Regions from separate parts of the Lachnospira intestinalis genome, predicted to be linked through region 2. Evidence: predicted binding sites of a transcription regulator. Region 2 holds the regulator's gene; each other region holds the start of a gene.
What was found. Region 2 encodes HrcA, which represses chaperone genes, less so after heat shock. Its sites were predicted from a motif close to TGTTAGCACTCNNNNNNNNNGAGTGCTAACA; they were not measured.
Positions count from the first base shown of each region.

Region 1: a site for HrcA is predicted at 7,716-7,746, ahead of groES (co-chaperone GroES). Genes of this name have one in related genera too.
Region 3: a site for HrcA is predicted at 7,515-7,545, ahead of htpG (molecular chaperone HtpG). Genes of this name have one in related genera too.

Region 1 covers NZ_JBBMFS010000005.1:142,612-152,982, reverse strand. Annotated here, with positions in the region: gene argS (arginine--tRNA ligase) at 1-1,272, opposite strand, end outside; gene truA (tRNA pseudouridine(38-40) synthase TruA) at 1,358-2,098, opposite strand; gene WMO37_RS07660 (response regulator) at 2,130-2,492, opposite strand; gene WMO37_RS07655 (chemotaxis protein CheX) at 2,535-3,134, opposite strand; gene guaB (IMP dehydrogenase) at 3,404-4,864, opposite strand; gene WMO37_RS07645 (DUF6106 family protein) at 4,974-5,483, opposite strand; gene groL (chaperonin GroEL) at 5,667-7,292, opposite strand; gene groES (co-chaperone GroES) at 7,352-7,636, opposite strand; gene WMO37_RS07630 (DNA-3-methyladenine glycosylase family protein) at 7,825-8,727, opposite strand; gene WMO37_RS07625 (DUF6062 family protein) at 8,743-9,450, opposite strand; gene WMO37_RS07620 (manganese catalase family protein) at 9,561-10,028, opposite strand; gene WMO37_RS07615 (N-acetylmuramoyl-L-alanine amidase) at 10,070-10,371, opposite strand, start outside.
Region 2 covers NZ_JBBMFS010000001.1:204,702-215,072, reverse strand. Annotated here, with positions in the region: gene WMO37_RS00905 (insulinase family protein) at 1-720, opposite strand, end outside; gene dnaJ (molecular chaperone DnaJ) at 912-2,042, opposite strand; gene dnaK (molecular chaperone DnaK) at 2,128-4,017, opposite strand; gene grpE (nucleotide exchange factor GrpE) at 4,061-4,651, opposite strand; gene hrcA (heat-inducible transcriptional repressor HrcA) at 4,723-5,805, opposite strand; gene WMO37_RS00880 (hypothetical protein) at 6,011-6,745, opposite strand; gene WMO37_RS00875 (polysaccharide biosynthesis tyrosine autokinase) at 6,798-7,508, opposite strand; gene WMO37_RS00870 (YveK family protein) at 7,508-8,272, opposite strand; gene WMO37_RS00865 (CpsB/CapC family capsule biosynthesis tyrosine phosphatase) at 8,279-9,025, opposite strand; gene thrC (threonine synthase) at 9,157-10,371, opposite strand, start outside.
Region 3 covers NZ_JBBMFS010000001.1:325,833-336,203, reverse strand. Annotated here, with positions in the region: gene WMO37_RS01650 (alpha-amylase family glycosyl hydrolase) at 1-755, opposite strand, end outside; gene WMO37_RS01645 (MFS transporter) at 770-2,221, opposite strand; gene WMO37_RS01640 (radical SAM protein) at 2,329-3,243, opposite strand; gene WMO37_RS01635 (ClpP family protease) at 3,291-3,965, opposite strand; tRNA gene WMO37_RS01630 (tRNA-Thr) at 4,098-4,170, shown strand; gene WMO37_RS01625 (DHH family phosphoesterase) at 4,179-5,222, opposite strand; gene WMO37_RS01620 (ABC transporter ATP-binding protein) at 5,379-6,137, shown strand; gene WMO37_RS01615 (ABC transporter permease) at 6,137-6,916, shown strand; gene WMO37_RS01610 (DUF5721 family protein) at 6,950-7,447, shown strand; gene htpG (molecular chaperone HtpG) at 7,630-9,624, shown strand; gene lepB (signal peptidase I) at 9,808-10,371, shown strand, end outside.

The DNA of each region.
Region 1 (10,371 bases), on a different contig from region 2:
TTCATCCATTGTACGGTTTTCCATCATCTTTTTATAGACTGCTTCATTGATATCAGCAATCAGATGTTCCAGACGCATCACGCCGCCTGAACGTGTCTTAAACGGCTTTCCGTCTTTTCCGTTCATTGTTCCGAAACCTAAAAATGTCATTTCTGCCTGCGGATTTACGATGCCTGCTTTCTTTGCCACACGGAATACCTGTGTAAAATGCAGTTCCTGTCTTTTATCAGCCAGATAAATATAAGCATCCGGCTGATACAGCTTTTCTCTTTCCACCAGCGTTGCCAAATCGGAAGTTGCATACAGTGCGGCACCGTCTGATTTTCTGACAATACATGGCGGCAGTTCTTTGGTATCGCCTTCTTCCTGAATATCCACAACCATAGCACCCTGACTTTCGTAAGCCAGTCCCTTGTCAATCATCTCCTGTACCATAGACGGAATATACGGCTGTGCATCGCTTTCCCCTTTCCACAAATCAAAGGACACATTCAGATTATCATAGTTTTTCTTTAAATCCGCTTTGGAAACTGCCATAATATGTTTCCAGATTGCCGTACATGCCTTATCCCCGCTCTGCAGCTTTAAGGTTGCATTATGCGCTCTTTCCATAAATGCTGCATCTTCTTTGGATTTTGCACTGGCTGCCGGATAGATTTCCTCCAGCTCGGAAATGGTAAACGGTGCTTCTGCCGGATATTCACCTGTAAACTGCTCGTCAAAATACGGAAGTTCCGGCTTTCTGTCGCGCAGTTCTTCAATAATTAATCCCATCTGAAGACCCCAGTCGCCAAGATGTACATCACCGATTACTTTATTGCCCGCAAAACGCTGGATTCTCTTTACACTCTCACCGATTACCGCAGAGCGCAGATGTCCTACGTGAAGCGGTTTTGCCGCATTGGCTCCGCCGTAATCCACGATGACCGTCTTTGGCTTTTCAGGATTTTCATAACCAAACTGCTTTGCCTGTGTCATTTCATTGACATAGTCTGCAACTGCCTGTCCGCTTAAAATAATATTGATAAATCCCGGTTTAACGCTTTCGATACGGTCAAACAGCGGATTTTTGTCCAATTTTGCAACAACTTCATCTGCAATCATAAAAGGTGCTTTTTTGTATTCCTTTGCCGCTGCCATCGCACCGTTGCACTGATATTCGCACAAATCCGGGCGGTTTGATAAAGAAACTTTTGCATACTTTCTATCATAACCACATTCGGCAAATGCATTCTGTAACTGTTCCGTAATCTTTTCAACAATTGTATTCATGACTCTCTCCAATTCTTTTTACTATATAAAAGGGCTGCTTCATTAAGAATCTATGTTCATTAACGAAACAGCACCTCATCATACACTAATATCGGACTTCTTCCAAAAACAGTCCATAACTTTCTGCCGGCAGTGACATCTGAACATCTTTTCCATCCAAAATGTCCCGTACATTTTCCGGCTTTTTTAGACCGGTTCCAACATCCAGCAGAATTCCTATCATCAGCCTTGCCATATTATGCAAAAAATCATTTGCCGTAATACGCAGCTGCGCAATACCGCTTTCATCACAGCTGATAGTAATATTCTTAATTTCCCGTTCGGTAGACTTGCTCTTTCTTGCTGTGGTGAAAGTCTTAAAGTCATGCTTTCCAAGAAAATAAGCGGCTGCTTTATTCATTGCTTCATAATCGAGCGGATGAAATGTGTGGTAACTATACTTTCTTTCAAACACACTGGCAATAGACTTCGTATCAATCCGATACAGATACGTTGTTTCCTTTGCAAGCAGCTGACTGTGAAAACGTTCATCAACTGCTTCCACTTTCAACACGGCAATGTCACGCGGCAGATATCTGTTCAGATAATTCCTTAATTCCATGCAGTTCTGTCTGGAATTCAGCTTGAAATTAGCCACCTGTCCATAAGCGTGAACACCCTTTTCTGTTCTGCACCCGCAGAACAGTTCTGCTTCCTCACCTGTCATCTTTTTTAAAATCTCTTTAATTTTAAATTCCACAGTATTTTCCGAAGCATCTTTGCCAAGACGCTGCCATCCGTCAAAACGTCCGCCGTCATACTGTATCAAAATTCTGTAATTATACATACTGCCTCATTCTGCCGCTTATACGGCTTTATTATTCTCCCATAACCTTTTCGAGTACAGATACGATTGCACTGCTCTCAAACGGCTTCTGGATAAAATCAGCCGCACCTCTCTTTAATGCTTCTACAATATTGGTCTTCTGTCCGGCTGCGGTAACCATTACAATCTTAGCTGCCGGATTAATCTTTAAAATCTCACTGACTGCATCAATCCCATCCAGCTTTGGCATGGTAATATCCATTGTAACAATATCCGGTTTAAATTCCTCATATTTTTTCATGCCATCTTCGCCGTCAACTGCTTCTGCTACAACTTCGTATCCCGCCTCTGTAAGCATATTTCTTAAAAAACGTCTTGATGTTCTTGAGTCATCTACTATTAATACTGTAACCATACTATTTCTCCATTCCTCCGCTTTTGCGGTTTTTTCATTTCTTTACAAATAGGTTTCCTGGCTGGCAAGCTCCACATTCTCATTGATTGCCATAATCAAGTCAAATTGACTGCCTTCGTAACCGATGGTTACGACATAAAATCCTTTTTCACTTGTAATATGCACATTATCATAAAATACCGGTGGATATAATACCACATCTATATCATCATCGCAAAGTCTTGTTGCAAATGCACCATTCGTACAATTAATCAGTTCGCAGACTGCATCGTATGCATCCATATCAAATTCCTGAAAATCTTCCATTGCAAAATCCGATGCAACTTTTAACAATACCTCATCGCTTCCGATAATTCCAAAGAAAATATCCATATCGCCATCCATCATCTGACTGCCGATAAAATCCCCTTCATACTCCTCTTTTATCGTAATCTTTTCCAGTGTCATTTCGTCACCAAGATAATGTTTCAGGCTTTTTAATACACACTTTAACTGTAAAATATACTCCTCCTGACGCATCTTTACAAATGTAGACACCATTGCATCAATATCCCCATCTTTTAATACCCGCAGTTCCCTGTCTGTCAGATTGTTGCCAACGTGGTTGCGGGCGATATACCCGCCAAACATCATATCCTTCATTGCTATACCTCTCTTAACCCATCCATCATTATACTGCTCGTACAATCCCCTATGAATATCAGCACAATTATTTATTACATTATACAACACATAAACTATATTAATCAAGCAGTTTCCCAATAAAATGATATCATACCATATTCGGGCAGCACTGGCATTCTCCGCTCTTTTTCTGTTACTGTGCCTGTAATAATATTTTCCTTGAACATAACAACAGCCGCCCGGTCAACACATTACCGGACGGCTGTCTTGTTATGATTATTTGTTTTTTACTTATCCTCTACACTGTAGTTTGGAGCTTCCTTTGTGATATGAATATCATGTGGATGACTCTCTCTTAATGCTGCAGATGACATCTTGATAAACTGTGCTGTTTCCTGTAATGTCGGAATATCCTGCGCGCCACAGTATCCCATACCGGAACGAAGACCACCCATTAACTGGAAGATGGTATCTTCTACAAGTCCCTTATATGCCACACGTCCTTCAACACCTTCCGGTACCAGCTTCTTAGCGCCGGTCTGGAAGTATCTGTCCTTACTGCCGTTTTCCATGGCAGCGATAGAACCCATGCCTCTGTATACTTTATATTTTCTTCCCTGGAATAATTCAAATGTTCCCGGGCTTTCGTCACAGCCTGCAAGCAGACTTCCGAGCATACATACGTTGCCGCCTGCTGCGATTGCTTTTACGATATCTCCGGAGTACTTGATACCACCATCGGCGATAACCGGAATACCGTACTTCTTCGCTTCTTCGTAAGCACTCATAACTGCTGTTACCTGTGGTACACCGATACCTGCAACAACTCGTGTTGTACAGATAGAACCCGGTCCGATACCAACCTTAACCGCATCTACGCCTGCTTCGCAAAGAGCCTTTGCAGCTGCACCTGTTGCAATGTTTCCGGCAATTACCTGAAGGTCCGGATATGCAGCCTTAATATTTTGTAATGTAGTGATAATGTTCTTTGAATGACCGTGTGCAGAATCGATTACGATACAGTCAACCTTTGCCTTTACAAGGGCTTCCACACGTTCCATAACGTTTGCCGTAATACCGACAGCGGCGCCGCAGAGCAGTCTTCCCTGTGCATCATGGGCAGATAACGGATATTTAATCTGCTTTTCGATATCCTTAATTGTAATCAGACCCTTTAACTTAAATTCGCTGTCTACAATCGGAAGTTTTTCTTTTCTTGCCTTGCCTAAAATCTTCTTTGCTTCGTCTAATGTAATGCCAACCGGTGCTGTAATCAGATTCTCGCTTGTCATACATTCCTTAATCGGTCTTTTATAATCTTCTTCAAACTTCAGATCTCTGTTGGTGATGATACCCACCAGCTTGCCATCATCATCTGTAATCGGCACACCTGAAATTCTGAATTTACCCATCAGATTATTTGCATCTTCGAGTGTATTGTCCGGATGCAGATAAAATGGGTCCGTAATAACGCCATTTTCCGAACGCTTTACCTTATCCACTTCTTCTGCCTGCTGTTCTACAGACATATTCTTATGAATAATACCAATACCGCCCTGTCTTGCCATGGCAATTGCCATTCTGTGCTCTGTAACAGTATCCATTCCCGCGCTCATCAATGGAATGTTTAACTTAATGTTCTTTGTCAACTGTGTTGACAGATTAATCATATTCGGCGTTACTTCTGAATACTGTGGAACTAATAACACGTCATCAAATGTAATGCCTTCGCCAATGATTGTACCCATTTCTACTGTATCCTCTCTTTCTTTCATTTTAATGTGTTTTGTGTATTATTTGACAATATAACAAAATACGCTGATAATGTCAAACACTTTTTTCTGTACATTCACTTTTTTATTCATCCATGCGGTCTGCGGCTTTCGGTACACCCGCCCGAAGTGCCTCAAGCATCTTTTCATCCGGTTCTAAGATGATGCGCACCATTTCATTGCTTGCATCCATTGTATATAAAACAACCGTCTTTTCGGGTGCTGTATTGGAAGTGTATTCTGCGGTCCGCAGTTTTTTGTGTTCCATTCCAAGCGCTGCCTGGCAGGTCGGTTTCGCAAGCATGGATGCTTTTGCAATATTGTATACCCCGCAGCGTTTTCTCATGGACTGTGACATAATTTTATCAATTGTGAGCTCACCGTCCACTAATGAATATTCATACTCTGCATTGTAATATTTAAACAATATTACCGTAAATACCACAAATATCGCTGTGAGCAGAATTCCCAGTGCATAAGTTGACGGAATCGTTGTGACTGCAAGAATACATGCAAGAATCATAACGGTCTTAAATACTGCCGCCTGCTTTGGGGCTTTCGTTTTTAAAATCTGTTCTGTTGTAATATTATACATAAATTCTCCATTCTGCCGGAGTTTAAACCAGCCTGTCTGTTACTATCATAATCCTTTTTGTACTAAAAAGCAATAAAAACCGGCAGATTTGACAAAATCTGTCTCCTCTGCCGGTTTCAATCTACTGCCCGTTTTACCGTCCAGCCAAAAAATATTTATTTTTATGCATTTTAACAGCAGGAATTACATCATTCCCATGCCGCCCGCACCGCCTGCCGGCATTGCCGGAACATCTTCTTTGATTGTTGCAACAACGGATTCTGTTGTAAGCAGTGTAGATGCAACACTTGTAGCATTCTGTAATGCACTTCTTGTAACCTTTGCAGGGTCTAAGATACCGGCATCAATCATGTTGACATATTCGCCGTTTAATGCATCGAAACCTGTTCCTACTTCAGATTCTCTTACCTTATTAATAATAACAGAACCTTCCAGACCTGCATTTGCTGAAATGTGGTATAACGGAGCTTCGAGTGCCTTTAAGATAATCTCTGCGCCTGTCTTTTCATCACCTATCAGTGTTTCTGTCAGTTTCTTCACTTCCTTAGAAGCATGAATATAAGCAGAACCACCGCCAGAAATAACGCCTTCTTCTACGGCTGCTCTTGTTGCATTTAAAGCATCTTCCATACGAAGCTTTGCTTCCTTCATTTCTGTTTCTGTTGCAGCACCGACTCTGATAACAGCTACGCCGCCTGCCAGCTTTGCAAGTCTTTCCTGTAACTTTTCTCTGTCGAAATCAGATGTTGTTTCGTCAATCTGTGCACGGATCTGTGCAACTCTTGCTTCGATTGCAGACTTTTCGCCTTCACCGTCAACAATAACAGTATTTTCCTTCTGAACCTTAACAGACTTTGCACGGCCGAGCATATCCATTGTAGCATCCTTTAATTCAAGTCCTAATTCTTCTGAAATAACCTGACCGCCTGTAAGGATTGCAATATCCTTTAACATTTCTTTTCTTCTGTCGCCGTAGCCCGGAGCCTTGACAGCAACAACATTGAATGTACCTCTTAACTTGTTGACGATTAATGTTGTAAGTGCTTCACCTTCAACATCTTCAGCGATAATTAACAGCTTTGCGCCGCTTTGTACAATCTGTTCTAAGAGCGGAAGGATTTCCTGAATGTTAGAAATCTTCTTGTCTGTGATTAAAATGTATGGATTATCAAGAACTGCTTCCATCTTATCCATATCTGTTGCCATATAAGCTGAAATATATCCTCTGTCAAACTGCATACCTTCTACAAGGTCAAGTTCTGTCTTCATGGTCTTAGATTCTTCGATTGTGATAACACCGTCGTTAGAAACCTTTTCCATTGCATCTGCTACCATCTGTCCGACTTCTGCATCACCTGCTGAAATAGAAGCAACCTTTGCAATCTGATCCTTGCCTGTTACCTTTTCGCTCATCTTTGCAATCGCTTCTACAGCACACTCCGTTGCCTTCTTCATGCCTCGTCTTAACACGATTGGATTAGCGCCTGCTGCAAGATTCTTCATACCTGCATTTACCATTGCCTGTGCAAGAACGGTTGCTGTTGTTGTACCATCACCTGCTACATCATTTGTCTTTGTAGCAACTTCCTTTACAAGCTGTGCGCCCATGTTTTCAAATTTGTCTTCCAGTTCGATGTCCTTTGCAATTGTAACACCGTCGTTTGTGATTAACGGAGCACCGTAAGACTTATCCAGAACAACATTTCTTCCTTTCGGTCCTAATGTTACACGTACTGTATTTGCTAACTTATTTACACCTTCTTCAAGAGCTTTTCTTGCATCAATGCCATATTTAATTTCCTTTGCCATGATATTTGACCTCCGATTTCTATTTTATACTGTATCAAAACTGCTTTTACCAGATTTTTCTATTCCATAATTGCAAGGATATCAGACTGTTTTACGATGATATATTCCTCGCCGTCTAATTCCACTTCTGTTCCTGAATATTTAGAATAAATAACTTTATCGCCTGTCTTAACCTGCATTGTTACTTCCTTGCCGTCTACAACTCCACCAGGACCAACTGCAATAACTTCTGCCTGCTGTGGTTTTTCCTTTGACTGACCCGGTAATACAATGCCTGATTTTGTCGTTTCTTCTGCCTTTAACGCTTTAATTACAACTCTGTCTCCCAATGGTACTAACTTCATATTATCCTCCATTCCGCCGCCGGTAAGGCTGCCTTTGCGCCGCCCCGAACTTGTATACGACAGCTGCTATTATTTTCCTTGTTAGCACTCATTTAATTTGAGTGCTAATTTCAATATCATTAAAATATCACTCTGCCTTTTGTTTGTCAACAGATAATTGGAAATATCTTTTGTTTTTAATAATTAGATTATACTTTTTTAATTTTTTGATTTTGCGCGCCGATACGCACTGTTTTTCCGTAAAAAAACAGATACTGCTGGGCATAGCCGCCGTAGCTTCCGAAACGTGTCTTTGCAAATGCCGCAATTTTTTCTTTGTCCGTTTCCTTTCCCGAAAAATAAAGCTGCTCCATAATCCGCTTAATCCACACATCCACCGGAAATGCATCGCGCTTATCCAGCCCGAACAGCATACAGCAGTTTGCAACCTTACTGCCGACCCCTTTTATCTTTGTCAGCATTTTCTCACATTCTGCGGTATCCGCCGCTTTTAATGCAGCCTCCGATATCTGTCCGTCTGCCGTTTTCTGCACCGCATCTACAATATACGGCGCTCGGAAGCCCGTTTTGCAGTCCCGCAGGTCTTCTTCCGTGACATTGCACATCTGGCTGACCGTTGGGAAGGCAAAGAATCGCATTCCGTTTATTTCACCCAGATCATCCCCGAAACGCTCCGAAAGCGTTTCCACAATCTTCTTAATATGCGGAATCTGCTTATTCTGCGATATAATAAAGGAAATTAAAGTTTCAAAAAATTCCTGCTGTAAAATATGTACGCCCTGCATGGTTTCCACTGCTTCCTTTAACGTATCGTCCGTCTGTAAAAGCGCCGCCTTTATCCTGCCGTAGTCCCTGCCAAAGTCAAAATAATCCCGCCATATCATTTCGTAATCCTGCATCGTCGTATCAAACAAAATTACGCTGTCTTTTTCCTGACGTATACGTAACAGTCTATGAAATGCACAGACTGCATATTCCTGTTCGGCGAGTTTTTTAAAATGAAAACACTGCCCACATTCTAGTGTCTGCGCAAGATCAAAATCCCTCACTTCTGTAAGTACAACATTTCCCTCATCATAAGAAATCTGCATTGCTTGTCCTTTCTGCTATAAAATTGAATTATCCTTTGTCATGGCGCGCGTCAGTGAATCCTTCGCATTTTTCCACGGCTCGTCTGCATATTTATGGTCAAATTTATTGATAAACCATGCCACATCATCACGCACACGCTTCATATTTTCCAGATACAGCCGGTCTGTATCCACACGGAAGTTTTCTGCCGTACTGCCCGAAAACTTCTGTGCACCGCGCTCGATTAACATGCCGTAATGCGCTGTACAAAAACCCTTGCTGTGCAGGTATTTCTCTTTAAATGCTACATCGGACTGATATAAATGCAGCACCGTATCCACATACCGCTCAAATGTATTTTGTATACGGTTACACACAAAGCAGGACTGTTCCAGTTCTTTAATATAATCACATGCTGACGGTGTTTCTGCCTTTTTAAACAGCGTCTTTGCCTTTACCGGCTGTTCATTTCTTTTTTCAATCTCGTTAATCACCTTGTCCATATGTGTCTTCATCACCAGTGCAAATCCCAGACGGTTTTCTACAGCATAAATCTTTTTCAAATGCTTCCGGCAGAATCCCATTTTGTCTGTTTCGGCACGGATATCGTCTTCCATGTAACTTGGTCCCATCGTATATTCTACCGCATTATTTTCCAGTTCCTGATACATTGCGCAGAGTGGACACTCGCAGTCTTTGTCAAATGCATCATTAACGGGAATCGTATATATCTTTTCTTTCATTTTTATACTCCTTTTTATGTATACTGCCTGCATAACAGACAGGGCCGCCGGCACTCTTTGCGGCAGCCCCTTCTAAACTCTTTGATTGTATCATACTGTATGCACAAATGCTATTTACATTTTTTATCAAATTCGGGATTAAAGGCATAGAAATTATTAAAGTCTAAGCGTTGCTGCACTAAAGAAAGTGCCTCACCGAAACGCTGGAAATGCACGATTTCACGCTGACGTAAAAACCGCAGCGGCTCTAATACATCTGCATCGTCCGTAAGCCGGATAAGGTTGTCATAGGTTGAGCGGGCTTTCTGCTCTGCTGCCAGATCTTCAACCAAATCTGTAATCGCATCGCCTTTGGACTGGAACTCGCACGCATTAAACGGAATTCCTCCTGCCGCCTGCGGCCAGATTCCGGTCGTATGGTCTACATAATACGCTTCAAACGGTGTCCCCTTAATCTGGTCAACGCTTAAGTTCCTCGTCAGCTGATGTACCATAACGCTGACCATCTCCAAGTGTGAGAGTTCATATAGACCACCTATATATCGGTTAATATCTTTTACATAATTCCTACCTATTATATAGCACAAATTACGCTTAAATAAAATCCCCTGAATGAGATTTATTCCCCTCTACGTGCTTTCGCTTCATCGGACATGTGAATATCTCTGTAAATGTCCCTGTATCTTCCGTAGCACATGTATGTTTCCATGCCGACTGCATCCGGTTCTCTGCCAAGCTCTGCAAGATAAACTTTACGGATATACTCCTTCTGCTGATACTGGGCATATTCATCTGACTGCTTGATGTTGTCGTCAACATATGCCGTCAGATTGTCATCCCACGCTGCATCGTCCGGAATCTGGTTTCTGTAATTCTCCAGTCCTCCGTCATCTGCCGGTCTTCCCAGCAGTTCAATAAATG
Region 2 (10,371 bases):
ATCAAAATCACCGTACAGATAGATATAACTGTTCGCCGGGTGATACCATTTTTTGTGGTATGCCAGAAAATCTTCATAAGAAAGTTCCGGGATATGCGACGGTTCTCCACCGGATTCAAAACGGTATGCCGTATCCGGAAATAAAGATACAAACGTATCTCTGGAAAGCACATCGTCCGGTGAGGAATATACGCCCTTCATTTCATTAAACACAACACCGTTGTACTTTAACGGACTGTCGATACTGTCTAATTCGTAATGCCAGCCCTCCTGCTTAAAAATCTGCTCTCTCTGATAGATATTCGGATAAAATACCGCATCCATATAGACATCCGTAATATTCTTAAAATCTGCCAGATTACAGCTTGCCACCGGATACACCGTCTTGTCCGGGTAGGTCATTGCATTTAAAAATGTGTTTAATGAGCCCTTGCACAGTTCCACAAACGGGTCTTTGACCGGATATTTTCTGGAACCGCACAGTGTGGAATGTTCCATAATGTGCTGAAGTCCCGTATCGTTAAACGGCGGTGTCTTAAAGCCGATGGAAAACACCTTATTTTCATCGTCATTAGACAGCACAACAACTCTTGCACCGCTTTTCTTATGCTTTAACAGCAGTCCTGCCGAATGAATATCTGCAATTTCTTCTTTTTTTATCAGTTCGTATTTACTTAAATCCAGCTGATCCAATGCTGTAGTTATTTCTTTTAAATTCATTGATAGCCCTCATTTCCATTTAATCATACCTGCCGCCCATATTTCAGGCACATCATAATAAATTAATATACCACAAATACGGGCATCTATGCAAGACTGCTGCACAGTTCGCAGACATAAAAAGGACAGTATGCGCAGATTTTAAGCAAAAAGCACTACGCTGTACTGTCCCTTTATATATTAAGTTTATTTTACTTAAAAAAACCTTTTTTCTTAATATGCTTTTCTTCACCTGTCAGCAGCTTATCATATGCTGCAAGAGCTTCTTTCTGTTCGTTGGTAAGCCTTGTCGGAATATCAACAACCAGTGTAATGTAGTGGTCGCCGCGCACATTTTTGTTGCGCAGTGTCGGCATGCCTTTTCCTCTTAAACGGACTCTCGTGCCGGATGCCGTTCCTGGCTTTACTTCATAAAGCACTTCACCGTCAACCGTCTTTACCTTAACTTCACCGCCAAGAACAGCCGTCGGATAGCTGATTGTCACATTTGAGAAAATGTTGTAGCCGTCACGTTCAAAGCCAGGTTCTGCGGCAATCATCACTGCTACCAGTAAATCACCTCTTGCGCCGCCGTTCGTACCCGGTTCGCCCTTACCCTGGATTCTGACACACTGACCGTTGTCAATACCCGCAGGAATTGTGACTTCAATCGTCTTCTTTGTGCTGATGTAACCTGTGCCATAGCAGTCCGGACACTTCTCTTTAATAATCTTGCCGGTTCCGTGACAGTCCGGACATGGCTGTACATTTCTTACCATGCCTAAAATAGACTGCTGTGTATAGGCAATCTTACCCTTACCGCCGCACTTACCACAGGTTTCAGGCTGTGTTCCCGGCTTTGCACCGCTTCCGTTACACTTTGTACAGGTTTCTTTTAAATTCACATCGATCTTTTTGCTTGTACCGGTTACGGATTCTGCAAATGTAATTCTAACGGTTGTTCTTACATCAGCGCCGCGCATCGGACCGTTGCTGTTACGTCTTCTTCCGCCGCCGAATAAATCGCCAAAGATGTCACCGCCGCCGAAAATATCGCCGAAAATGTCGCCCATATCGCCGAAATCAAAACCGCCTGCGCCACCGCCGCCGCCATTTTCAAAGGCCGCATGACCAAACTGGTCATACTGCTTTCTTTTCTGTGCATCACTTAATACAGCATATGCTTCCGAAGCTTCCTTAAACTTTGCTTCCGCTTCTTTATCTCCGGGATTGATATCCGGGTGGTATTTTTTTGCAAGCTTACGGTATGCCTTTTTGATGGTCGCATCGTCTGCATCGCGTGAAACGCCTAAGACCTCATAATAATCTCTTTTATCTGCCATAACTTTTACCTTTCTTTTTATACGCTTAAAACTGCATGAGGGAAATTCCCCCATGCAGTTTTACCTGAAGCAAATGTTTCAAACCTTATACTTCCTTGTAATCACCATCAACAACGTCATCACCGTAAGGATTTGCACCGGCTGCTCCGGCATCTGCACCAGCACCGGCTCCCATATCAGGACCTGCACCGGCTGCTCCAGCACCGGCTGCCTGCTGTGCTTCATAAAGCTTAGCGAAAAGCTTCTGGGCGCTTTCCATTAACTTTTCTTTTGCTGCCTTAATTTCATCTACCTGTGAATCTGTCATGTTTTCAGCATCGCTGCCCTCAACAAGTGCCTTTAATGCATTTAAGTCTGCTTCTACAGCTGCCTTATCATTTGCATCTAACTTATCTCCGGCTTCATCTAAGGCTTTCTGTGTCTGGAATACCATTGAATCTGCATCGTTGCGGACTTCAATCGCTTCCTTACGTTTCTTATCCTGTGCTTCGTACTCAGCAGCTTCCTTAACTGCCTTATCGATATCTTCATCAGACATATTAGAACCTGCTGTGATTGTAATATGCTGTTCCTTACCTGTTCCTAAATCCTTAGCAGATACATTTACAATACCGTTGGCATCGATATCGAATGTAACTTCAATCTGAGGTACGCCACGTCTTGCCGGCGGAATACCATCCAGTCTGAACTGTCCAAGGGACTTGTTATCCTTCGCGAACTGTCTTTCACCCTGTACAACGTTGATATCAACGGCTGTCTGGTTATCTGCTGCTGTTGAGAAAATCTGGCTCTTCTTTGTAGGAATTGTTGTATTTCTCTCAATCAGTCTTGTAGCAATACCGCCCATTGTTTCGATAGAAAGTGACAGAGGTGTAACATCCAGAAGAAGGATTTCACCGGCACCGGCATCTCCTGCTAACTTACCACCCTGGATAGATGCACCGATTGCAACACATTCATCAGGATTTAAAGTCTTGCTTGGTTCATGGCCTGTGAGCTGTTTTACCTTATCCTGTACAGCAGGAATTCTTGTAGAACCACCGACTAAGAGTACCTTTGAAAGGTCTGAAGCGGTAAGACCTGCATCATTTAATGCGTTACGTACAGGTTCTGCTGTCTTTTCAACCAGTTCATGTGTTAATTCATCAAATTTAGCTCTTGTAAGAGTCATATCAAAATGCTTTGGACCTTCTGCTGTTGCAGTAATATATGGCAGGTTGATATTGGTTGTTGTAGCGCTTGATAATTCCTTCTTAGCCTGTTCTGCTGCAACCTTTAATCTCTGGAGTGCCATTGTATCCTTAGAAAGGTCTACGCCTTCCTTTGCCTTGAAGTCCTCTAACATATACTGTGTGATTACATTATCAAAGTCATCACCACCGAGTCTGTTGTTACCTGCTGTTGCAAGAACTTCGATAACGCCGTCACCGATTTCGATAATAGACACATCGAATGTACCACCACCGAGGTCATATACCATAATCTTCTGTTCGTTTTCGTTATCAAGACCGTAAGCTAAAGCTGCAGCTGTCGGCTCGTTGATAATTCTCTTTACATCAAGACCTGCAATCTTACCGGCATCCTTTGTTGCCTGACGCTGTGCATCGTTGAAATAAGCAGGAACCGTGATAACGGCTTCCGTTACCTTTTCACCTAAATAGTTTTCAGCATCAGCTTTTAATTTCTGTAAAATCATGGCTGAAATTTCCTGTGGTGAGTACTTCTTACCTTCGATTTCCACCTTGTAATCAGTACCCATATGTCTTTTAATAGAAGAAATTGTCTTGTCTGCATTTGTTACAGCCTGACGCTTTGCAGGATCACCAACAAGTCTTTCTCCGTTCTTTGTAAATGCAACAATTGAAGGTGTTGTTCTAAGACCTTCTGTGTTTGCGATAACAACCGGCTTACCGCCTTCCATAACTGCTACGCATGAGTTTGTAGTACCTAAGTCAATACCAATAATCTTTCCCATAGTTATCTTCCTTTCTTAAGGGCTTCTGCCCATCATTTACTGATTAATTTGCAACCTTTACCATTGAATGGCGGATTACGGTTTCTCTGTATGTGTAACCCTTTTCGAATTCTTCAACGATAATTCCTTCACCGACTGAATCATCTTCCACATGCATCACTGCATTGTGCAGTTCAGGATTAAATTCCATGCCGAGTGCTTCAATCGGCTTGACATCAGAATCTTCTAACATCTTCATGGTCTGCTTATAGACCATATCCATGCCCTTTGCAAATGGTGTTTCTCTTTCTTCTTCTGAAATTGAATTGAAACCTCTTTCAAAGTTATCAACGATTGGAAGAAGCTTCTTAATCATATCGGAAGCACCCATTTCAAACATGGAAGACTTTTCCTTCTCAGTTCTCTTTCTGAAATTATCAAATTCCGCCATCTGGCGTTTTACTTTATCCTGAAGTTCTTCAATCAATGCGTCCTTCGCATCCTTTTTCTTTGTATCTATTCCATCGGCAGACTGCGATTCGGATGATTGACTCGCTTCCTTCGGATTTTCGGCATCAGTGTTTTCTTTCTGTGCCTGCGTGCCATCGTCTTCTGCTCCAGCAGTTTTAGCGGCATCAGCGTCTTTTTCTGTCATCTTTACATCATCGACAGACTCTTTACTATTTTTCTTTTCTTCTTTTTTAGACACTTTCTTACCAACCTTTCCTATGTTTTCTTAAAAACCTCGTCCATCTGCGTCTGGATTGTCTTTAACGATTCTACAACCTTTTCATAATCCATCCGCTTTGGTCCGATAATTCCGATTGTCCCTTTCAAACCGTCCTGCAATTCATAGGTTGCCGTAACAACACTGCAGTCCTTCATGGAAGCAACCGGTGTTTCATTTCCTATATATACCTGAATACCATGGTCGTCCGCTTCTTTGTCTTTCCCCGACTGCTGGTCTGCAATCAATCCTGAAAGGCTCTGCTTTTCTTCCAAAGTATATATAAGCTCACTCGCTTTGACAGAATCACTTAATTCCGGATACTTAAAAATATTCGTTGCACCGCTTGTATAAATCTCTAACTGGTCTTCATTGCTGATTGCTTCAACAATGGCATCCAGCACTTCTTTAACAAGCTGCATATGCTCTCCTGCCTGATTCTCCATCTTGGATACGATGCTTAAATTCATCTGTTCCAATGTCAGCCCCGTCAGTGTAGTATTTAACAGAATGTTCAGCTTTAAAATATTTTCCTGTGAAAGTGCCTCACTGACATCAATCACTTTATTACGGATAATATTGCCTTCCATTACAATAACTGCTAAAATCTTATCACTCTCCAATTGAGAAAGCTGTACAAATTTCAGTTTATTGCCTTTTACCTGCGGTGCTGTAATCATTGTTGCATAGTTCGTATCCTTTGCCAGAACTTTCGCTACATTCTGAAGCAGTTCCTCTACACGGTCTACCTTTTCATTTAAAATATCCCGCATGGAATCAACCTCTTTTTCTCTGTCGGACACTTTGCTTTCCCGGTCTTCTAACTCCTGCTTTTTCTGTGCCATTAAATCGTCCACATATAAGCGGTAGCCTTTATCGGTAGGAATCCGCCCTGCCGAGGTATGCGGCTGTACAATGTATCCTAATTCTTCGAGGTCTGCCATCTCATTTCGTATTGTTGCCGAACTTAATTTTAAATCGGTATATTTTGAAATGGTTCTTGAGCCAACCGGTTCACCCGTTTCAAGATAGTTCTGTATGACAGCTTTTAAAATCTTTAATTTTCTATCATCCAGCTCCATGGCATCTGCTCCCTTCTTATCTTGTTAGCACTCATTTAGGTGGAGTGCTAACATCGATATACTTAAAATATCACTACACCCCCGTATTGTCAACAACAATCTCAAATTTTTTCTATAAATTATTTATAAAATACATAAATTGCAGATGAACAGCAGAAATCCCCGGAAAAGCAGCATGCTCTCCGGGGATTATCTGATTTTTTTCTTATTTAACGTTCAGTGTAAATGCCACGTGGTTTGATTCATTCAGATCTGAATCCGTACAATATACATCCAATGTATATGTACCTGATTTTGAAGTACTGTATGTACCGTTAACTATAATTCTTCTGGATAATGTATCCTCTGTATCTTTATCATCCGTAATAGATGAAATATACTTCATCACATTAAAGCTGTTTCCCGCTTCAACCGTCGCTTCTGTTGCCGATAAAACAATCTTTGGTCCGCCTGCAGTTGTTTCTGCTTCGCTCTCTGCAGTTGTCTTTTCCGCTTCTGTCGTCTTTGAAGCATTCTTTGTACTGTCTGTCTCTGTCTTTTCCGTCTCGGCTGCCGTGGTTGTTTCTGCCTGGGTCAGCTGTTCTTTTGCTTCAATTTCTTCTTGGCTCGCTTCATATGCAATCATATAACTGTATTTTGATACATTATTATTATGGTCTCTTGCCGCAAAAATCACTTTTGCCCTTGTCATATCCGGCATAATATAGATATTTTCAATGACAATGCTGCTGCTTACATCACCGTCTTTTGCATCGACTGCCTTTGCATAACTTTTAAGCACTTCTTCGCCCTGCTCTGCCGAATACGGTCTGACCTTGGATTCATCTACAGTAATTACCGGAGCAGTTCTGTCTGAGGTCAGATACATCGCCGCGATGATAACCGAAAAGAACACGCACACAGCCAGTAATGCTATAATAACGCCCTGCTTTTTTTCCATTTGTTTCCTCCTCCGTGAAATGGTTAAACTTCCATGTTATATCAGCTATGCATTATTCCTTATCACCATGACTGTAATTGCCGTAATACTTGCCATAATAATTGCCATAGTATTTGCCATAGTAACTATCTCCGGCAAGGTCTACTTTATTCAGAACGCTTCCGAGAATCTTGCACTTTGTCATTTTAAGCTGTTCTAACTGTTTCTGGACGAACTTATAATTAACCATATGCGCTGCAACAACCAGCACTGCACCGTCACATTTCTGTGCGACAATCGCTGCATCTGTAACACTGCCAAGCGGCGGTGTATCAATAATCACATAATCATAAGTATCCCTGAGCGCCTTTACAAGTGCATCAAATGAATTGTTCGCCAAAAGTTCCGAAGGGTTTGGCGGAACGATTCCGGAGAATACTACATACAGATTATCTACATTCGTTGTACAGATTACTTCTTCAAATTTATTCATGCCGGACAGGAAATGAGTGAGTCCTTTAATAGCCTTATTAATCTTATATCTGCCGACAAGAACGGATTTTCTTAAATCAGCATCAATGAAAATTACCTTTTTGCCGGATTCTGCAAGTGATACCGCCAGATTAAAAGAAACACTGGATTTTCCTTCATTCGGTGTAGAACTTGTAAACATAATTACTTTCATATCAGAACCACACAGCTGGATATTGGTTCTCAATGTCTTATAAGCTTCGTTACAGCGGTAATCTAACTTTCTGAGTCTTTCAATGTTAACTGTAGGCATTACTTATCTCCCTTCTTTGAAGAACTGTGCTTATGCTTCTTTCTCTTTGCCGCAGCTTCCGCACTGTCATCTAAATCTTCTGATAAAGGAATCAATGCAAGGGTACTGATTCCAAGATATTTCTCAATATCTTCAGATGTATTAATGGTATCATTCATTACAAATCGTATAACAACAATGGCAATTGCAAGCACCATGCCTAATACAAATGCGATGATTGCATTTTTTAAGCAGTTCGGGCTTGACGGCTTTTCAGAAATATTTGCTTCCTCAAATACATTGACCTTTTCAATCTGCATAATATCACAAATAGAATCTGCTGAAATTTCCGCTACTTTATCTGCGATTCTTTTTGCTTCATACTGGTCGTTGTTAGAAACCGTAATCTCAAGCACACGGCTGTCAGATGGTGTGGATACGCTGATTTGCTTTGCAAGCTTTTCATTTGTCGTATTTAACCCAAGGTCACTGATAACCTTTTCTGTTACGGTACGGCTTTTTACAAGAATCATATAATCCTGTGTCAGCTGTGTTGATGACTGCAAATCACTTAATGTTGTTGTTCCCTGGCTCTGCTTATTTAACACATACAGGCTCGTCTGTGACTGATACACCGGCTTTAAAAGCAGTTTACTTCCAATAAATGCCGCCAGACCGAAAATCACTCCCACTAAGAGAATAATTGCAATCTTACTCATAATAACGATAAAAATCTGTCGTAAATCGATTTCAATTTCGTCATTATTCTTCATCGAATTTTCCATATTCTTCTAGTCCTCCAAATATTCACCTTTAAGAATCCGTTCTGCATTATCACGCAGCAGTGCCTTCGCATAATCCTCATCAAATTTGCGGCAGATATACTTTGCGCATTCCTGAATTCTAGGCGATCTTCTTCCATTACTGTGTGCATCTGTTCCGATAACATCCACGATTTCTTCTTTTAACAGTCTTTTGATAAACTTTTTCACCTTACTTCCGGAATCCCCGATAACAGAACCCGCATTCACCTGAATGACAGCCCCCATGTTCTTTAATTCCAAAGCCAGCTTCCAGTCTTCCAATACGCACATATAGCGTTCAATATGCGCAATAACAGGCGTATAGCCCATCTGCATCACATTGCTGATACTGGTACGCAGATAAGAATATTCCACAGTCGGATGATATTCTATTAAAATATACTTGGAATCTTCCATTGTCAGATGCGCCTGTGCTTCGAGATCATCTAAAATATCCGAAGTATAATAAATTTCCCTGCCAAGTGCCAGTTCAATCTCAGGGCATACATCTTTCATCTGTTCTTTAAACAGTTCAAAATTTCTGCGCAGCTGTTCGTATCCCATTGTACATTTACCAGGATGATAATGTGGTGTTGCCACAATCTTGCGAATACCCTCATCATATGCAATTTTCATCATCTCAATACTGGTTTCAATATTATCCGGACCGTCATCGACACCATATAAAATATGGCTGTGAATGTCAACATAATGAAACGTCGTTAATTTTCTCATAATTCTGTTTCCTTTTATAAAATCTGCAACTTTGACATTATATATCATAAATCACTTTTTTGCAACAAAAGATTGGGGTCATCTGACATTTTTTCCTGTCAGATGACTCCAATTCAAATGAATGTATCTAATTAAATATGTAAAATTCTTTTTACATTATCGCACATCTTATCAACATCACATATAGTATCGTGCAGTACCGGCGCTGTTCTGATGTCTTCAATCGCCTGCGGAACTTTTACCTTAGAAAGCTTAGAAAGCTCATCTACCAGCTCAAAATCAGACATTACATCATACTTATTGTCAATCGCATCCATCACGCTTCTTGTAAACTTATATGGGCTGGCTGTTGATGCAATCACTGTCTTTGTGGTATCACCGGTTTCCTTCTGATACTTTTCATAGACAGATGCTGCAACTGCTGTATGGGTATCAATTACATATCCTGTATCTTCATACAGCTTCTTAATCATTGCCGCATCTTCTGCTTCTGTTGCGTAATTACCGTAGAAGTCCGAAAGCTGTGCTTTCATATCATCTGTAATTTCATACTTTCCTGATTCCTTTAAGGACTGCATAAGTGACGCATTCTTTTCAGCACTGTTACCTGCAATACGGTAAATCAGACGCTCTAAGTTGCTTGAAATCAAAATATCCATTGACGGAGAAGTTGTCAGGACAAATTCTCTGTTTCTGTCATATATACCGGTTGTAAAGAAATCATACAGTACTTTATTTTCATTGGAAGCACAAATCAGTTTGTGAATTGGAAGTCCCATATTCTTTGCATAAAATGCTGCTAAAATATTACCGAAGTTACCGGTCGGCACAACCACATTGATTGCTTCCCCTGCCTTTACTTCACCGTCTGCGAGCAGGCGTGCATAAGCATATACATAGTAAACAATCTGCGGAACCAGACGTCCGATATTGATAGAATTGGCAGAGGAGAACTGGTATCCGGCTTCATTCATGACCTTTTCAAGTTCTTTATCACCGAAAATCTTCTTAACACCGGTCTGTGCATCATCAAAATTGCCATTGATACCGATTACATAGGTATTGTCACCCTTCTGGGTTACCATCTGCTTTTCCTGAATCGGACTGACACCATGCTTTGGATAGAACACGATGATCTTAGTTCCTTTAACGTCAGCAAATCCTGCAAGAGCAGCCTTTCCTGTATCTCCTGAAGTTGCAGTCAGAATTACAATTTCATTCTTTACGTTGTTTTTCTTTGCAGAAGTAATCAGTAAATGTGGCAGAATGGATAATGCCATATCTTTAAACGCAATTGTTGAACCGTGGAACAATTCTAAATAGTATGCGCCATCAGCCTTTACAAG
Region 3 (10,371 bases), 120 kb from region 2:
TCCATAAGAACTTCCATGCCCTCTTTGTGAAATGCTTTTACCATGTCCTTCATCTCTGCCGTATAGTCTGCTTTCTTTCGTCCCGTCCACGCAAACGAAGCCTTCGGCGCAAAATAAAATCCTTTGGTATATCCCCAGTAATTGATTCTGCCCGCTATCGGACCGGATGCATATTTTCCGTATCCGTTGTCATAAAGCTGCGGAAACTTTCCGATTTCGTCAAATTCATACAGCGGCATAAAAAGCACCGCTGTAATGCCCAGTTCCTTTAAATACGGCAGTTTTTCCACCACGCCCGAAAATGTTCCCTTATGGCGCACCTTTGACGTTTTTGAAGCGGTCAGTCCGCGGACACTGCATTTATAAAAAACGCTGTCATGATACGGTATTTCCGGTGCCGTATCGTCTTCCCAGTCATATTTTGAAAGACATACCCGGCTTAAATGCTGCTTGTTTTCATCTTTGCCAAAAACTTCACAGCCTGTAATCGTCTTTGCATACGGATCAATGATTTTCTTCCCGTCCGCCTCATAGCAATACAGATACCTGTCCAGATAAATGCCACTGATATGCACCGAAAAGACATCGCCCGTCTTATAGGCTTCTGTCAGTTCAATCCGGTACTCCGGCTCGTCCGCTTTTGGCGCATACAACAGCAGATCAATTATTTCCGCCGCCGATGCAATCGCAAAATTATAGCCGTCTTTTTGTTTTGTACTCCCCTTTTGCAGCGGATTTCCTTTTTTTATGTTCATAGCTCTCCTCATTTCTACTCTTTCTGCCCCTTTTTTGTATACAATATGCTCATCGCCTTTTTATCCAGCCGGTAAAACCGCATAATAAAAATTGTGACAAACCAGCCAAGAATCGGTATAACACAGTAAAAGAACACGGTCATATATTTTAACTGCGGTGTCAGCGCATCGCCGACCTGCGGAAATACTTTTGCATAACCTGTCATGGAAAGTGCAATGCCCACAAAGCCTGTTCCAAGCGCAGAGAAGGATTTATCAATAAAAGAAAATAACGCACCCATAATGCCCGGAACAAAATGTCCGCTGAGCGTGTATTCATAATCCGTGCAGTCCGCAATCATCGGCACAACAATATTATTGGTAATGGATTTTACGCCGTTTAACAGGGCAAATACCAGTAAAAATGCTATGGTAATCCCGTTAATTTGCACCAGTGAAACCTTTGTCAAATCGGTGCATAACATCATATACATCATGACCACCTGAAATGCAATGGCAAACCATGTGGATACCACCATTGCTTTTTTCTGCCCCACTTTTTTCGCATAACGGATACCCAGATAAATAATGCCTAAATTAGGGATTCCCACAATAACACCGATAATGCCCGCCAGCGGGTAATTGTTCATTAAAATGCCAAACAGCATGACAAGCACCGTGGAGTTACTGTATACCATGGATGCAAATTTATTGGAGGCTGCTGCAATGACCAGCATACGGATTGGCTTGTTGTGTTTCATAATCTGCCAGTAGTCGCGGAAATGAATATTATTTTTCTTTTCATTATCAAGCTGGAAATATCGGCTGTTGTCCTTGCCCCATATCCCAATAACCGCCAGTGCCGTGCAGATACCTGAAAGCACAACCACGGTAATCACAAATTCCTCAAAAAGCGCACGGCTGTTAAAGTTACCGTATTTGCGAATCAGGTAGACCGACACATAAAATGCCGTCAGTCCGTGTGCCAGCATAATAAAGGTCGAATCAAAAAATGTAATCATCGGGCGCTGTTTCACATCATTGGTAATAACAGACTGCCCCGACTTTACAACCGCCGTCTGAAACGTATATCCGATAATGTATACAGAATACACGGCAATAAAATACGGAATTCTAAAGAACGCAGGCACCAGATGAGTCGTAAAAAACAGCACCAGCGAACTGCCCGCAAGCAGGACATATCCTGAAATCATAAATGGACGGAACTTTCCGAAACGTCCGTTGGTTTTATCAATCACATAACCGATAACCGGGTCTGTAACACCGTCAAAGATTCTCATTCCGGTCAGAATAAAAGAAATTACCACAACAGACAGCCCCGCAATTCCGTTTGCATAATATGACACGTAGCCCATCATGGCAAGATACAGATTCGTAGACGTATTATTTAATGAAAATAATGCAATCTGCCACAAATGTGCACGGTTTAATTCAATTACTGCATTTTCTGACTGCATATCCTGCATACTTTATCCTCACATCACTTATTCTGCCACAAAGCTTCTTAATTAACAGTATCCCCTATCTTTGCGGCAGTTTCAAGCATTTTTATAAATTTTTAAGACTTCTGTTTTTATTCCAGACCCTCACCCGAAAATTCGGGGATAAAGCTTTCCTTTGCCGTACCGCCCTCCTGAATAAAGCCATTTACCACGCCTAAACCAATCGCATAATCCACGGCTTTGTCGTATTCCCTGTGGGTAACTTTCCGGTTTAATTCGGGGATATTTTCCACAAACGGCATCGGTGTATACTGGTTCATAATGCTGATATAAATACTGTCACCATATGTTTCATATAAATACCGTATTACTGCTTTTGTATCCTTTAACAGTCCCGGCAGCATCAGGTGCCGCACAATCACGCCGCCTGTCATGATTCCTTCTTCAATTCCGCGCACCGCCGCTTCCTGCTTATCCGTAAACTGCGGTGCCGGGTGCTGGCGCACCATTTCCGCAAGCGCCGCTTTGGTTACGTCAAAATAATCGGGTGCATTGGAATAGCGTTTTGCATATGTAGTATCTGTATATTTAAAATCCGGCAGATATACATCCACAATCCCTTCAAGATTTTTCAGCGTTTCCACGCGCTCATAACCGCTTGTATTGTACACTACGGGAATTTTTAATCCCTGCGCTTTTGCTTTTTTAACTGCCGCAATAATTGGCAGAACATACTGTGTGGGTGTCACCAGATTAATATTATTGGCTTTCTGCTGCTGCAATTTTAAAAAAATCTCCGCCAGATGCGATTCATCAATCTTCTGTCCACGTTTTCCCGCGGCAATTTCGTGATTCTGGCAGAATACGCACCGCAGGGTACAGCCCGTAAAAAATACGGCACCTGAACCGTTTTCTCCCGAAATGCACGGTTCTTCCCACATATGCAGAGCCGCCCTTGCCGCGTAAATATCCCACGGCATCCGGCAGACTCCTTCCTGTTTTTCCCTGTCCGCATTACATTTGCGCGGACACAAATTACATTTCATCTTTTCTCCGTTTTACATTAAATTTTCGCATTAAAATTAAAAAAGTCTCAATCAGCCATTAGCGACCTTAATTTCTCAAGCGCCGCACTGATTCCGCCGACTTCGTCAATCAACCCCTGCCGGACCGCTTCTTTCCCGACCAGAATGGTTCCTAAATCCTTGGTAAGCATTCCGGTATTTATCATCATCTGTTCCAGTTTTTCCTTTTCGACACGTGAATGTCCGGCTATAAAATGCACAATTCTGTCCTGAATCAGCTGAAAATAGTCGAATGTCTGCGGCGCACCGATAATCGTTCCGTTCATGCGCACCGGATGGACAATCATCGTTGCCGTCGGCGCAATAAAGGAATAATCTGTGCTGACTGCAAGCGGCACTCCGATACTGTGTGAATCGCCAAGCACCAGTGAAACGCTCGGTGTCTTCATAGATGCAATCATCTCCGCAAGTGCCAGTCCTGCACTCACGTCCCCGCCAACCGTATTGATTAAAAACAGTACACCGCCGATTTTGGCACTGTCTTCAATTGATGCAAGCTGCGGTAAAATATGCTCGTACTTTGTCGTTTTGCTCGCCGCCGGAAGGACGTCATGCCCTTCAATCTCGCCGATAATCGTCATCAGCTGGATTTTACCGTTGTGTTCGTCTTCTCCTAAAAGTACCTGTCCATAGCTTTCTATTTTTTTATCCTTCTGCTCCTCTTTTTCCTGTTTTTCCGCCATAATTCCTCGTTTCCGCTGTGTTACAGCTTTTTTATTTCTTATTTTGTAACGGACAGCGAAATTTATTTATAGCGATTTTTGGGAATTAGGCTTGACAGCAAAATCATTTTGTACTATAGTAACAAGGTAAATGCTTCTGTGGCTCAGTTGGTAGAGCAACGCATTCGTAATGCGTGGGTCGTGGGTTCGAGTCCCATCGGAAGCTTTTTTATTTTACCCATTTTCAATTTTTTGAAGAAATCTTTTCTTCATTTCTTTTAAAAGTCCCTCAGCCCTTTGTTCAACCGGCTGATTTTCCACTGAAACGGCATGATTGATATCTGTACTGCTGCTATTGGCATCACTGTTCTGTGGTATATTCCCGAATGGAATAAATCCACCTGCCATATGCTCATGCCCGCCGCCGTTTCCAATGCCTTTTAATGCTTCATTAGTAAGCTTACCCGCATTGCACCACGGCGCACTGCTTCTCACTGACAGCTTTATGCCATCCTCCCGGTAAGACGATACAATAACCACATCGACTTCATCCAGCGCCAATATAAAATCCGAAATGGATGCTGTCAGTGCCTCATGGCAGTCTACACCGGTATTGGCAAAGCAGACACGGTTCACATTTTCAATCGTATCTATTGCATTGGCATAGGCGCGCAAATCCTTCATGTGCAGGACACTCGTATCCAGCTTTTGCAAAAGTGCATGCTCCGCTAACGGAAAGAGCCGGTAAAACATTTCCAGATCCAGCGGACTCACCCCTCTTGTCATATTGGCAGTATCCACCTTTATTCCGTATAACAGTGCCGTAGCCGTGCGTTTATCAACCGGTATCCCACTTTCCATAAAGTATCCGGCGATAATAGATGCACACGCACCAACCTCCACACGGATATCCGAATAACGATAATCCTGATTTTCATAGGTCGGATGATGGTCAATGCAGAGAATTTCGTTGCCCTGCATATCTATGACATTCGCGTTGCCCTTTTGGGAATCCACCAGAATAATCTCGGATTCTGCGGACATATCCGTAATTTCCTCCTGCTCAACAATGTCAATTGCAAGCAGCTGTGCCATCTTTGCCGTAATCGTATCGTCAATTCTTCCTTTATAACAAATCGTTGTCCCAATTCCCTTTTTTTCAAGCAGTACCTTTAACCCGTATGCACTTGCAATCGCATCGGGGTCCGGGAAGTTATGTGTCTGTATAAAAATGTGTTTATCATGAATACATTCTAAAATGTGTTCCAAATGCTGCATATTTTATCCCTCATATTTCTCTTTATTTTATGCGTTCTATCGTAAATATGATTTTCCTTATATAGTATATCTATTCTTTGCGCGATTTGCAATTGCATTTGACACCGTATGCCCTATTTTACCATAAAATATATCAAAAGGATTGGAGGCTGCTTTATGAATCCAGTTTTAACCCTTGACCATGTATCTTATTCATACCATACGCCCTCCGGGGAAACACCTGCATTAAAAGATGTTTCTTTTTCTGTCCGGCCCGGCAGCTTCACCTCGATTGCCGGTCCTTCCGGCTGCGGAAAATCCACACTGCTTTCCTTAATTGCCGGATTAATCGCACCCGAAAAGGGCTGTATCCGCTTTTATAAAAGTGATGCAATGCCTGCCGCTGCCCGGATTGGCTATATGCTCCAGCACGATACTCTTTTAGAGTGGCGTACCATTTATAAAAATATTCTGCTTGGTCTTGAAGTAACCCACCAGTGTACGGAACAGAAAAAAAGACTTGCCGCCGATATGATGCATGACTACGGACTTGCTTCCTTTAAAAATGCCCATCCTTCTGAGCTTTCCGGCGGCATGCGCCAGCGGGCGGCACTGATCCGCACCCTTGTTTTAGAACCGGACATTCTGCTTTTAGACGAACCGTTTTCCGCATTGGATTATCAGACAAGACTGGAAGTAAGCGACGATATTTTCCGCATTATCAAGGAACAGGAAAAAACGGCACTTTTAGTCACGCATGACATTTCCGAAGCGATTGCCATGGGTGAACAGGTGATTGTTTTATCCAGCCGTCCTGCCGGTATCAAAAATGTTTTTGACATTCACCTCTCCGTGGATAAGCGCACACCGTTTTCCTCACGGACTGCCCCTGAATTTTCTGCTTATTTTCATCAAATCTGGAAGGAGTTGTCATAATGTCTGCCATTCAAATGCATTATCTTAAACAAATGAAACGGTTAAAATACAAAATTACTTTGGCAAGGATTCTGCTTTTTGCCGGTTTTATCACACTTTGGGAAGTGGCTGCATACGCAGGCTGGATTGATGATTTTATTTTCAGCAGTCCGTCCCGCATTATAAAAACCCTGTTTGCAATGATTTCTGACGGCAGTATTTTTTACCACACTGCCGTTACCGTAGCCGAAACCGGTATCAGTTTTGCACTAATTGTACTGCTCGGTGTCGGCACTGCCATTTTACTCTGGAGCAGCAAAACGATATCTGCCGTATTAGAACCGTATCTTGTGCTGCTGAACAGCCTTCCAAAATCTGCCCTTGCGCCTATGATTATCGTGTGGCTCGGCAATAATGCCAAAGCCATTATTGTCACCGCCATTTCCGTCGGCGTATTCGGAACAATTTTAAATATTTACACCAGCTTTACAGAAACCGATTCCGACAAAATCCTGCTGATTCAGACTTTGGGCGGCTCAAGAAAAAACATTTTAACCAAAGTCGTCCTGCCCGCTTCATTAAAGACAATTATCAGCAACATGAAGGTCAACATCGGTCTGTCGCTTGTGGGTGTGATTATCGGTGAATTTCTCGCTGCCAAAGCCGGACTTGGCTACTTAATTATTTACGGCAGCCAGGTTTTTAAAATGGACTGGGTCGCAATGTCTATCGTCATTTTGTGTATCCTGTCCGTGATTCTTTTTAAAATCGTTGACTTCATTGAAAAAATTGTTTTATAATAGTTAAAATACAATATCAAAAACGGAGGAATTATGCTCTCACTTACTATAAAAGATACGAAAAATTTTATGTCACAGCTTCTTATTAAAGAAGCATTTGACGGGCTGTTTTTATCCGAAGCCGTGATAAAAACAGCCAATTCCTATACCATCAGCGGTGAACTCAACAAAGATTTCTTTTCCGAAGAAGAATGGAATGAACTTCCCGAAAAGTCCTATTCGCGATGGTCTTCTGTCAAGCCATTCTGCTTCCGGCTCATCAAAGGCAGTAAGGTCCCTTCCTATATGAAAATGGTCTTTCTGCTCCCGCCGGAACAGGTTACAAAGCTGCTGTCCGACAATCAGACTGCACTGACACCCGATGACATTAACGGACTGTTTTTAAATATCAAATATCAGGACGGTGCCGTTTCCGTCGTTACCGGCACGTCTATCAAAGTTTTTTCACTTGATAAAACCCTTGAACACAGCTTTGATGCCTTTGCAAAGGACTTTTTATTTTCCCATGGCATGGACTTTGAAGAAGTCTGAACCCGCCAGTTCATGATTTTTTTAGAATTAGCGCAAATGCACTGATTTTGCGGGCTTCCACTATTCTTATTAGCACTCAAAATGAATGAGTGCTAATTTCTTCTTGACTTTCCATTTTGCTTGTATTAAATTACATCTTAACAGATTATTTTATGAATGAAATGAAAAGAGGTAATGATACAATGGCAAATGAACATGGTAATTTATCAATTAACAGTCAGAATATTTTCCCAATCATTAAAAAATGGATGTATTCCGACCACGATATTTTTTACAGAGAATTAATTTCAAACGGCTGTGATGCCATTACTAAATTAAAGAAGCTGGATTTAATCGGCGAATATGAAGCACCGGACGATATTGAATATAAGATTCAGGTCAAGGTAAGCCCTGAAAAGAAGACAATTCAGATTATTGATAACGGTATCGGTATGACAAAGGAAGAAGTCAACGAATATATCAATCAGATCGCTTTTTCCGGCGCAGAAGCATTTCTTGAAAAATACAAGGATAAGACCAACGAAGACCAGATCATCGGTCACTTCGGTCTTGGCTTCTACTCTGCTTTCATGGTTGCCGACAAGGTAACGATTGATACGCTTTCTTTCAAGGACGGCGCTTCTGCTGTTCACTGGGAATGTGACGGCGGCACGGAATATGATATGCAGGATACCACTAAGGAAGAACCGGGTACTGCTATCACTTTATATCTGAACGAAGACAGCTATGAATTTGCAAACGAATACAAGGCACGCGAAGTCATCGAAAAGTACTGCTCATTTATGCCAATTCCGATTTTCCTTGAAAATGAAGATGCCGGCGAGCAGACCGAGGAAATCCCGGAAGAAGAAGTAACAGAAAAAGATAAGGTGCTTGATACCTTTATCAAAGATGCCGTTACCGAAGAAGTGGAAAAAGAAGACGGTACAAAAGAAACCGTTGAAAAAGTTCCCGCAAAGAAAATGGCAAAAATCGTAAAACGCCCTGTTGCATTAAACGATATTCATCCGCTTTGGACAAAGCATCCAAACGAATGTACCGATGAGGAATACAAGGAATTTTACCGCACTGTATTTAAGGATTACAAGGAACCGCTGTTCTGGATTCATCTGAATATGGATTACCCGTTTAACTTAAAAGGTATCCTCTACTTCCCGAAAATCAATACGGAGTATGAAAGCATCGAAGGTACTATTAAGCTGTACAACAATCAGGTATTCGTTGCCGATAATATCAAAGAGGTCATTCCTGAATTCTTACTGCTGTTAAAGGGTGTTATTGACTGCCCTGACCTGCCATTAAATGTATCCAGAAGTGCCTTACAGAATGACGGTTTTGTTAAAAAGATTTCAGAATACATTACAAAGAAGGTCGGCGATAAGCTGTCCGGCATGTATAAGACCGACAAGGAAAATTACGAAAAATACTGGGATGACATCAACCCATTTATTAAATTCGGCTGCTTAAAGGACGAAAAATTCTATGAAAAGATGAAGGATTTCATCATTTTCAAGAACTTAGACGGCAAGTACCTTACACTTCAGGAATGTCTGGACGAAAACAAGGAACACCACGAAAATACAGTCTTCTACGTTACAGATGAAACCGAACAGAGCCAGTATATCAATATGTTTAAGGAAGAAGGCATTGACGCTGTTATCCTGACACACAATATTGACCAGCCGTTTGTTACACACTTGGAGGGCAAGAACGAAAACTTAAAATTCCAGCGTATAGATGCAGACCTTTCTGACAGCTTTAAGGAAGAAACAAGCGAAGACGAATTAAAAGAGCTTACAGAAACACTTTCCGATGTCTTTAAGAAGGCTTTAAACAACGATAAGTTAAATATCAAGGTCGAAAAGCTCAAAAACGCTTCTATTTCTTCCATGATTACGCTCTCCGAACAGGACAGACGTATGCAGGATATGATGAAGATGTACAATATGTACGGCATGGATCCGTCTATGTTCGGTGCAAACGGACAGACACTCGTATTAAATGCCAACAATGATCTGGTTAAATATATCGTTGACCATAAAGACGGTGAGAACACTCCTGTTTTCTGTGAACAGCTCTACGACTTAGCATTACTGAGCCACGCACCGCTGACACCGGAGCAGATGACAAACTTCATCGCAAGAAGCAACAAAATTATGGAACTGCTTGCCAAATAATATATTTTGAAGTATTATTATAGGTAATCAGGTAAATTGCCGCATTCGGATTTTCCCGATGCGGCAGTTTTTCTGTAATCCATTGCAATTGAGGAGGAAAATATGTCATCATACGATAATAGATACAATGACATCGATGACGAACCGGATTTTGATTACGTCAATGATGATTACGGCTTTGATATGGACGATGATAAAGAACCGTCTGCCCGTACTTCTACCGGAGCTTCCAAAAATCACAAAAAGAAAAAGGCTTCAAAACCGGTAACAATCTGGTCAGAAATTTTCAGTTATATTAAAATTTTAGCTGCTGCTGTGATTATTGCATTTGTATTTACACAGTATATTATTGTCAACGCAGAAGTTCCTACCGGTTCTATGAAAAATACAATTATGGAGCATGACCGTTTAATCGGTTTTCGTCTTGCCTATTTATTTGATGAGCCGGAACGCGGCGATGTCGTGATTTTTAAGTATCCTGATAATGAAGAACAAAATTATGTCAAAAGAATTATCGGCACACCCGGTGATGTTGTCCAGATTAAAAGCGGACATGTTTATGTAAACGGTGAAGAACTTTCAGAAGACTATTTAAAAGAACCGATGGCAGAATCTGAAACGGAAGAAACGTATGTTGTCCCGGAAGGCCACTATTTTATGATGGGCGACAACCGCAACTCCTCTCTTGATTCGCGCTACTGGAAAAACACTTACGTTGCGAAAGATAAGATTCTTGCCAAAGTCATT